Regions from separate parts of the Arthrobacter sp. LAPM80 genome, predicted to be linked through region 2. Evidence: riboswitches for the same ligand, from Rfam matches in the RefSeq annotation. Region 2 holds a riboswitch; the other holds the start of a gene.

Region 1 (4,835 bases), on a different contig from region 2:
CCGCGCAGGGTCGTGGCCGTGTATTCCGTCCGGAACAGGCCGCGTTCCTGCAGGACCGGCACCACCATCTCCACAAAGTCGTCCAGGGATTCCGGCAGCAGCGGCGGCATGAGGTTGAAGCCGTCGGCGCCGCCTTGCTCAAACCATTGCTGGATCCCGTCGGCCACCTGCCCCGGCGTGCCGACCATGGTGGCATGCCCGCCGCCGGCCGCGAGCCGGCCCAGCAGCTGGCGCACCGTGGGACGCTCGGCCTCGATGATCCGCAGGATCGTGGCGTAGCGCCCGGCAGGGCCCTTGAAGTCCGACGCCGGCGCCAGGGCCGGTACGGGTGCGTCAAGTTCCCAGCCGCCCGTGTCCCGCCGGACAAAACCGCCGAGCCGGGCAAGCGCCGTCTCCACCGGCAGGTGCGCGTCGGCGGCCGCCTGCTTGGCCAGCGCCTCCTCCCGGGTGGCTCCCACGTAGGTCACCAGGCCAGGCATGATGACCAGGGAGGCCGGGTCACGCCCGGCGGCGGCGGCCCTGCACTTGATGTCCGAGTAGTACGCCTGTGCGCTGGGCAGGTCGTAGGCGACGGCGTAGACACCCTCCGCGTACGTGGCCGCCAGCTCCCGCCCGGGTTCGGAGGCGCCGGCCTGGAACAGCACGGGGCGTCCCTGCGGCGGGCGCGGCACGTTCAGCGGGCCGTCCACGCTGAAGTGTTGACCGGCGTGCAGCAGCGGGCGAATCCTTGAGGTGTCCGCATAACGGCCGGCGCGGTCGGCCACAATGGCGTCAGCGTCCCATCCATCCCACAACCCGTACAGCACCTCGATGAACTCGGCGGCGCGTGCATAGCGCTCCCCGTGCGGCGGCAGGGAGTCCATTCCGTGGTTGCGGGCCTCGGCGTCGAACATGGACGTCACGACGTTCACGCCGGCACGGCCGCCGCTGATGTGGTCCAGAGAGGCGAGCATCCGGGCAGCGTGGAAGGGCTCGTAAAACGTCGAGGAGACGGTGGCAACCAAGCCGATCCGCTCGGTGGCCCGTGCGATGGCGGCCAACGCCGTCAAGGGTTCCAGGTGCCACAACGGTCCGGCGGAGGGATCCCCCACGGATTGCCCGTCGGCGAAGAAGATGGCGTCAAAGAGCCCCCGTTCGGCGGTTTGGGCCAGCCGCTCGTAAAGGCCGATGTCGGCCAGCCCCTCCAGCGGGGAGTCCGGCAGCCGCCACGCCGCCCCATGGTGGCCGCAGCCGTGCAGGAACGCGTTCAGGTGCAATCGGCGCCCCGGCTTCTGGGGCCCGGATGCGGAGGCGGCCATCAGTTCATCACCAGCCCGCCGTCGACCATGAGGTTCTGACCCGTCACGGAACGGGCCCACGGGGAGGCAAAGAACAGCACTGCGTCGGCGAGCTCGGCCGGCGTCGTGACCCGGCGCAACGGGGTTGCCCCAGCAATGTAGTCAAACACCGCGTCGGGGGTGGCGGCACTCGCGTCGGTGGTGCGCAGCAGCCCGCCGGAGACCATGTTCACGCCGATGTTCTCGGGGCCCAGGTCCGCCGCAAGGGTGCGGGTCAGGGACAGCAGTGCCGCCTTGGCGGCGGTGTAGTCGTGGTACGGGACGACGGGGTTGCTGAAGAGGTTGGTGCCGATGTTTACGATCCGACCACAGCCGGCGGCCCGCATGCCGGGCAGGGCAGCCTGGGCCGTGTTCAGCGCTCCCCTGACGGAACCTGAAAACTGGGCGTCAAAGTTGGCCCAGGAGATCTCACCGGCCGAGGGTCGGGCGTCTCCGTTGAAGGAAAAGTCCGCCAGCGCGTTGTTCACCACCGTGGTGACAGGCCTGCCGAAGTGGCGTTCCGCCTCCTTGAACATCGCGGCAACCTCCTCCTGGCTGGTGACGTCGGCCCGCACTGCGTACGCCTTCCCCGCACCGGCCGAAGCGGCCAGTGCCCGTGCGCCCTCCTCGCTGTTGCGGTAGTTGACCACCACGCGGGAACCGGCATCCAGGAACGCCCTGGCGATGGCGGTCCCGAGGCCGCGGCCGGCGCCGGTGACAAGGACGGTTTGTTCTGACAATTCCATGATGTTCCACCTTGAATAAGGCGAAAAGATGGCACGGGCGCGCGAGATTGGCTGCGCGGAAACCGGCATGACATCCCTTCGCTAGTACTAACTAGATCAGGTTCAACGGGTGTTCTTCTCAGCCCCGAAGGGGCACCCCGTGTCACTGCCAGCGAGTCTAGCCCAGTCCCGCCGCGTCCCCGCGCATTGTTACGGCGCTCCCCTATGTCCGGGCCAGGGCGTCAATGTCTTCCAGGAAGTCCTGGGCGACGGCGTCGCTGACGGTCGCCTTCGTCTCGGCGATGGTTTCCAAATAGTCCGCCGTGACCGGGCCGCGGCGGACGGCGCCGTCGGCACCCGGGCCGGGGCCGGCGTCGAACACGGCCTTTTCCAGCGCCCGCTGGGAGGCGCTGCGGGCGGCAAACTCGATGTCCGCGGGCGAGAAACCCGTGCTGGCCGCGACGAGCCGGGGCACGTCCACGTCCGCCAGCACGGACTCGGGGATGAAGCGGTTCCACATCGCTGTGCGGGCCTCGTCGTCAGGCAGGCCGATGGGGATGACGTAGTCGAAGCGGCCGTGGCGCAAGAACGCCGAATCGAGCGACCGGATGAAGTTCGTGGCGCACACCAGCAGCCTGCCGGGCTGGTCACGGAACGCCGGAATGATCTTCAGCAGCTCGTTCGTGACACCCTGCATGGGCGACGGCGGCTCCCCCGAACGCCGCGAAGCGATCTCCTCGACCTCGTCAATAAAGACGACAACGTGCTCCAACTCCGCAATTTCAAGGAAGGTCTGGCGCAGCGCACCGGCGAGCCCGCCGGATTCCCCCGCAAGGCGGGACGGGAACACCTCCACGAACGGCCACTCAAGTCGCGAGGCAATGGCCTTGGCAAAGGTTGTCTTGCCTGTCCCGGGAGGACCGAAAAGCACAACGGCGCGTGGCGGCACCACGCCGAATTCCTCGGCAAGTGCCGACTCGGCCAACGGCATGACGAGCCTGCGCTCGAGCAGTTCCTTTTCGGCTGCCATTCCGGCCACCCGGTCCCACAAGTCGCGCGGGAGGACCCTGCCACCCAATTCCTCCAAGGCGCCACGTTCCGCGCGCTGGACCGGGATGCGCCGTTCAAAGTACCGCAGGTTCTTTTTCACCACAAAGCCGCGGTTAGTGAAGGCCTCAACCCGCGTTTCCGTCTCCGGCATGAGCGCCGAGAGCTTGTTCAGCCCGTGCGTGGCCATACGGTTTTCCACGGCGGCCAGCAGCAGGGTACCAATGCCCTTGCCGCGGAGGACGGGCAGCGTTGCCAAAAAGACTATCCATCCTTGATCATGGGCGGCCCGTCCGACAGCCGCACCGACAACTTGGTCCCCCTGGATGGCCACCACGGCATGGTCCTTCTCGCAGGACGCCAGGACTTCGGAGAGGTCATAGACGGGATCAACACCGTTTTCGCGCAGCGACTGCCACAACTCGAGGATGCCCTCGACGTCCTGTGAATGAAAATCCCGGATGGTCCATGCCGTCATGTAACTGCCGCTCCTTTGCGTTGACGCTGACCTGCATCATGTCACTGTGTCCCACGTCACGGCAAAACGGGAAACAATTCCGGGTGCCGCAACGCTGTAACTCTATGAAAACAATCTTTGCAGCATCCGTGCACTCAGCATTAGGAGAACCAGAACCTTGAGTATTGACATTGCCACCGAAATCGAACTTAACGACGAACTCATCCTGGATCCCAAGGCTGCCGCGGCGCTGTTCCTTGAGGCTCGCACCGCCAACGCCTGGTCGGATGAGGAAATCTCGGATGAGACACTGCAGGCCGTCTACGCTTTGACGAAGATGGGCCCCACAGCCATGAACATCCAGCCCCTGCGCATCACCTGGGTCCGCTCCGGTGAAGCCCGCCAGCGGCTGGTTGAACACATGAATGAGGGCAACAAGGCAAAGACCCTGACGGCCCCCATGGTTGCCATCCTGAGCTTCACGAACGAGTGGCACGACCTACTCACCACCACTGCGCCCCACATGGCCGGAATGGTCCCCACCTTTGAGGCGAGCGTTGAGACACGCAACGCCATGGGGCACAGCAACGCGCACCTGCAGATCGGCTACTTCATCCTGGCCGCCCGTGCCGCAGGTCTGGCCGTTGGCCCCATGACGGGAATGGACGCCGCCGGCATCGACGCCGAATTCAACGCCGACACATCCCGCACGACCATCATGGTGGTCAACCTTGGCAAGCCCGCAGAAGACGCCTCCCGCGCCCGGCTCCCCCGCTTGAGCTTCGAGACGGCCACCGAAACCTTGTAACAATCAACCCCGTCCCTCCGGCCCCGCCGGAAAGGGGACACCGGCGCGCTGCCCGCGGTTTTTCACCACAGGTAGCGCGCCTTTTTGTGCCCCAGGGCCAAATGGAGCGGTGTTGGTGATCGGAGCGAGGAAGTTCTTCTGACGCTTTTTCAGGCATCGGATCAGCGAAAGCAAAAACCCTGAACCCGTCATGTCAGCTCGGCACTGCCCTGCGGCACGTAACGTGCCGAACATATCTGCCCTTTCGCGATTGCTATCGATAACATACAGTTTGTGTGATTTGTATCTCTCCGTTCAGCAAAGGACAAAAACTTGCGTTCCATGTGGAAAAAAACACTAGCGATGGCGGTGGTGACACCGGCGATGCTCCTGACCATGGCAGCCCCTCCGGTGATGGCCGCCCCCGGTGACCCTGCGTCGACCAATCTCGCCCTGGCTTCAGCTGGGGCCACCGCCACCTCCTCGGGTGACGAGTCCACCAC
Region 2 (4,835 bases):
GGTGGTGGTCTGGTCGCTGACACGGAAGGTGACACTGCCGCCGTCGCCGCCCTTGCCGCCGTCGGGGCCGCCCAACGGCTTGAATTTTTCACTGTGCACGGAGACGCAGCCATGGCCGCCAGTCCCGCCGGATACATGCAATACAACCCGGTCAACAAAGCTGGCCAATGAAATCTCCTTGAATAGAACTTGCCTTGCGCACTCATTCTAGTCCGCAAGTAATCGTTGGCCTGAGTCAGGCCGGTAAAGCTGTGTTAAAAGCCAGTGGAGCGAGCCATGCGGCCCGCTCCACTGAAAAAGCTTTGGTATTAGACCGCAGCGACGATGTTGACAACACGACGTCCACGACGTGTGCCGAACTCGACGGCGCCTGCATCCAATGCAAACAGCGTGTCATCCTTGCCACGGCCAACGTTCTCGCCGGGGTGGAAGTGTGTGCCGCGCTGGCGAACGATGATTTCGCCTGCCTTGACAACCTGACCACCGAAGCGCTTTACGCCCAAGTACTGAGCGTTGGAATCACGACCGTTGCGAGTGGAACTCGCACCCTTTTTATGTGCCATTTGAAAATGCCTGCCTTTTTGCTAAAAGTATCTAAGTGGATCGAACTTCGTTGCGCTTGATTAAGCGATTGAAGTGATCTTGACCTTGGACAGTTCCTGACGGTGACCCTGGCGCTTCTTGTAGCCGGTCTTGTTCTTGAACTTCTGGATGACGATCTTCGGCCCGCGAAGATCCTCCAACTTCTCAGCCGTAACCTTTACATTAGCCAGGTCCTTAGCGGCTGTGGTGAGCTTGTCACCATCAACCAAGAGCAAAGCGGGCAGCTCAAGTGTGCTGCCGACTCCTCCGGGGACGCGGTTCATGGTCACGTGGTCTCCTACGGAAACCTTTTCTTGACGGCCGCCTGCGCGGACAATCGCGTACACCACTGGGGAACTCACTTCTCTCGACGTTATTACAAAGTTTTTATGCCGGCACTGATCATGTTTGACCATTGCCAACCGCATGCGCCGCAGTTCAAGATTGAACAGACGCGGTGTGCATACTATGTGCCTCAACGCCGTGGACCTCAATGGAGTTCTGCCATGGAGTGGTTGCCCTAGGTGTTGGCGTAAGCACCGAAGAACAAGAATACGCTAATTCTGTCCCCGGGGGCAAATGACACTGGTTTCGCGTCCTTCCACTGCCGCCTGACAAACATGGTTTGTCAGGAAAACTTGGAGGTCTTGAAACTGCACTTAGCAACATTAGCGCGATTGGCCGGACTTTTTGTCATTTAGGGGGGTGACGCGCTAATTATTTGCCCCACTAGGCGGTGTGGTTAATCACGCAAGTCAGAATCGCCGGCTTCCACATGGACATGCGGGGCCGCAAAAAAGTCCACTTCGTACTGCGCGGAATGGGCAAAGGCCGCCCTCATGCGTTCGCGTTGTGCAGCCGATCCCCCGCGCGCAGCCGCGTCGGCGAAGCCAATGGCGGTTTCCGTGGCACGGGCAAAATCCTCGTCCGCATAACTTTGCAGCCAGTTGCCGTACGGGTGCTCGCCGTCAAAGGAGAGGTAGTCGGCATGCAGCACCCGGCCCACCTCGGCGTAGAGCCAGTAGCAGGGCAGCACCGCGGCCACCACCTCGCCGTAGCTGCCGGTGAAGGCGATTGCCTGCAGGTGGTCGACATAATGTTTGGTTGCCGGGCCCTGTGCACGGCCGGGCAACGTGGCCGGCTCCTGCGGGTACTGGCTGAGCCAGTCGCGGTGCAGTGCCATTTCCACGTCAATGCAGTTTTGCGCCCCGCCGGCCCAGAATTTTTGCTCTGCTTCCGTCGGCGCGAGCGAGCTGGCGCGGGCAAGGACGCGTGAATAGGCGCCAAGATACTGGGCGTCCTGGTCAAGGTAGTAGGCGAAACGGCTGCGCTGCAGGGTCCCGGCTGCCAGTTCCTTGATGAAGCCAAGGGCAAAGATGGCTTCACGTTGCGGCGCACAGTCCTCCCACACCATCCGGGCGAAGCTGCCGGGCACCGGCTGGGCACTTTCCCACAGGGCGTGCAGGTGGTTGACGGGTCCCGCCCCGCTGCCCACGGCAAGCGCGTCCGAGGTTTCAAGTGCCATGCCCAGCCAGGCCTTGGCAAGGCGCACACTCTCGGACCAGCCGCCGGCCCGTTCAGCCCCGGTTTCGGCGGGCCGGAGGGTTGCATGGGCCTGGAGTGTGGCCACGGCTGCCGAGAGCGAGCAGCCGGTGCCGTGCGTATTGGGGGTGTCGATGCGGGGGGCAGTGAATTCCTGGACTGTGCCGTCGGGCCCGATGAGTGCATCGGGGCACTCTTCCCCGGGCAGGTGCCCGCCCTTGACCAGCACGAGGATCCCGTGCGCGGCCGCCAGCTCCCGGCCCTGTTCAAGCGCCTCCTGCCAATCGGCGGCCTGCGGGCGGTCAAGGAGGACCGCCAGTTCCGGGATGTTCGGGGTTGCCAGATGTACGTTGCGGAACAGCTCTAGCAGTGCGTCGCGGGCTTCCGGATCCACCAGCACGTCCCCGCTGGTGGCCACCATGACGGGATCAAGCACGACGACGGCCGGCCGGGTCCGCCTCAGCCACTCCCCCACGGTGTTCATGACCTCCGCGGTGCCCAACATGCCGATCTTGACGGCGTCGATCATGACGTCCGAGGAGACGGCATCAAGTTGCGCCGCAAGGAACGCTGCCGGCGGCACGTGGACGCCCTGCACCCCCTGGGTGTTTTGGGCGGTAAGTGCGGTGATGGCCGCCATGGCGTAACCGCCGTGGGCGGATATTGACTTGATGTCGGCCTGGATTCCGGCACCGCCGGACGGATCAGAGCCTGCAATGCTCAGGACCCGTGGATGGTTCACAGGGTGACTTGCTTGCTGAGCCTCCCCTGGCTGTGCGGAAATCTCGCTGGCAGGGGCCACAAAGGTGCTGGTTGTCATGGGACATCCCTTCGCCGGTGCTAACCGGGCAGGTTCAACGGGTATTGTCTCAGCCGGCCCTGGTGGCCTGGCACCCCGTGTCGCTCCCCAGCCTAGTGCGGTCCCCTCCCCTTTGAACAACTGACCCGCAGCAGTGGTCGAATAACACGCGAAAACGCGTCATATTCGACCACGGCTGCGGGTCAGTTGGAAGGGGTGTGACGTTTTAGAGCTCCGAGGCCGGCACTCCAACCCCAAGGATGATCGGCTCGGCCGCCTTCTTCACCACGGGTGGCGCAGCCGCGGCGCTGCTGTGCGCTGCGGATCCCTGGCCGGCAGAAACCTGTTCCATGGTCTCCACTGCGGTATCGGCCCCGCCCTGTGCACTGCGGGCGCTGCGGTTGCGGCGTCCCCTACGTGCACGTGAACGGTTGCCGCCGCCAGCTTCGGGAGCATCGGCATCGCTCTCGTGTGAGGAGTCGTGCGACGTCTCGTGGCCGGGGGCAGCGAGCTGGTCCAGGGCCTGGGCCAGTCCTGCGAGGGCCGCAGCGTGGTCGGCATTGTTCGTGCCCGGCGTGCTGCCGCCGTCGTTGTGGTGTCCGCGAGGCAGCTCAATGGCTTCCCCGCCCAGCGTCAGGGTTGCCGCATCGGACACATCGGCTGGTTCCGACGCATCCGCAAAGACTGTCTCGCTGGGCGCGGGGGCGTGGTGGTGCTCGTCGCCATCGTGCTCGTGGTGCGAGGCGGCAGCCGCAGCGGCAATGTTCGCCAGCGCGGCACGTGCCTCGTGGGCCCGCTGCGCCTTCTGGGCGTCGCTCACGTCATCCGCGACAGGCGCCGGGGCGATTTCCTGGTGCTGCTCGGTTTCGGGCTGCTGCGTGCGGTTGCGATTTCGCTTGCGTTCGCTGCGGGTCGAGCGGTTGGCCGTGCGGTCGTTGTCGCGGTTCTCCTGCTTGGGGGCATGGACCTGCGCAACTTCGACGGCGGGGCTGTGCGTGCGGCGGTGCTCGACGGGGATCTCGTGCGTGACCATGCCGCGGCCTGCACAGGTGGGGCACTGCTCGCCAAAGACCTCGAGCAGGCCGGTGCCCATGCGCTTGCGCGTCATCTGGATCAGGCCCAGGCTTGTCACCTCGGCCACCTGGTGCTTGGTCCTGTCACGGCCCAGGCACTCGACAAGACGGCGCAGCACCAGATCGCGGTTGGACTCGAGCACCATGTCGATGAAGTCGATGACGATGATGCCGCCAATGTCGCGCAGGCGCAGCTGGCGCACGACTTCCTCGGCAGCCTCAAGGTTGTTCTTGGTGACTGTCTCTTCAAGGTTGCCGCCGGAGCCGGTGAACTTGCCGGTGTTGACGTCAACCACCGTCATGGCCTCGGTCCTGTCAATGACAAGGGAGCCGCCGGAGGGAAGGAACACCTTGCGCTCAAGGGCCTTGTTGATCTGCTCGTCAATACGGTGCGCGGCAAAGATGTCCTCGGGCTGGCTCCACTTTTCGAGGCGGTCAAGCAGATCCGGGGCAACATAGGTCACGTAGGCCTCGATGGTGTCCCACGCGTCCTCGCCGGAGACGATCAGCTTGGTGAAGTCCTCGTTGAAAACGTCGCGGACAACCTTGATGGTCAGGTCGGGTTCGCCGTACAGCATCTCCGGCGCCAGCGTCTTGTGCGAGGAGGCCCGCTCGTTGATGCCTTCCCACTGGGCGCGCAGGCGGTTGATGTCATTGGTCAGCTCTTCCTCGCTGGCACCTTCTGCGGCCGTGCGCACAATGACGCCGGCGTTTTCGGGCAGGTGGTCCTTCAGGACGCGCTTGAGGCGGTTGCGTTCGACGTCGGGCAGCTTGCGGGAGATGCCGGTCATGGAGCCGCCGGGCACGAACACCAGGTAGCGCCCGGGCAGGGAGATCTG

Evidence for each region. Region 2 has a riboswitch for thiamine pyrophosphate ahead of thiD (bifunctional hydroxymethylpyrimidine kinase/phosphomethylpyrimidine kinase). Riboswitches for the same ligand answer to the same signal wherever they lie in the genome.
Region 1: it holds a riboswitch for thiamine pyrophosphate, as region 2 does, so the genes downstream of both, AAGW05_RS11390 (3-oxoacyl-ACP reductase) here and thiD (bifunctional hydroxymethylpyrimidine kinase/phosphomethylpyrimidine kinase) in region 2, are expected to answer to the same signal.

The regions. Positions count from the first base shown of each region.
Region 1 is NZ_JBCHVD010000009.1:142,693-147,527, forward strand. It holds gene AAGW05_RS11385 (LLM class flavin-dependent oxidoreductase) at 1-1,298, opposite strand, end outside; gene AAGW05_RS11390 (3-oxoacyl-ACP reductase) at 1,298-2,062, opposite strand; TPP riboswitch at 2,119-2,212, opposite strand; gene AAGW05_RS11395 (ATP-binding protein) at 2,265-3,566, opposite strand; gene AAGW05_RS11400 (malonic semialdehyde reductase) at 3,724-4,353, shown strand; gene AAGW05_RS11405 (family 20 glycosylhydrolase) at 4,675-4,835, shown strand, end outside.
Region 2 is NZ_JBCHVD010000008.1:145,732-150,566, forward strand. It holds partial or broken gene obgE (GTPase ObgE) at 1-168, opposite strand, end outside; gene rpmA (50S ribosomal protein L27) at 309-563, opposite strand; gene rplU (50S ribosomal protein L21) at 624-932, opposite strand; gene thiD (bifunctional hydroxymethylpyrimidine kinase/phosphomethylpyrimidine kinase) at 1,325-2,944, opposite strand; TPP riboswitch at 2,934-3,032, opposite strand; gene AAGW05_RS10470 (Rne/Rng family ribonuclease) at 3,150-4,835, opposite strand, start outside.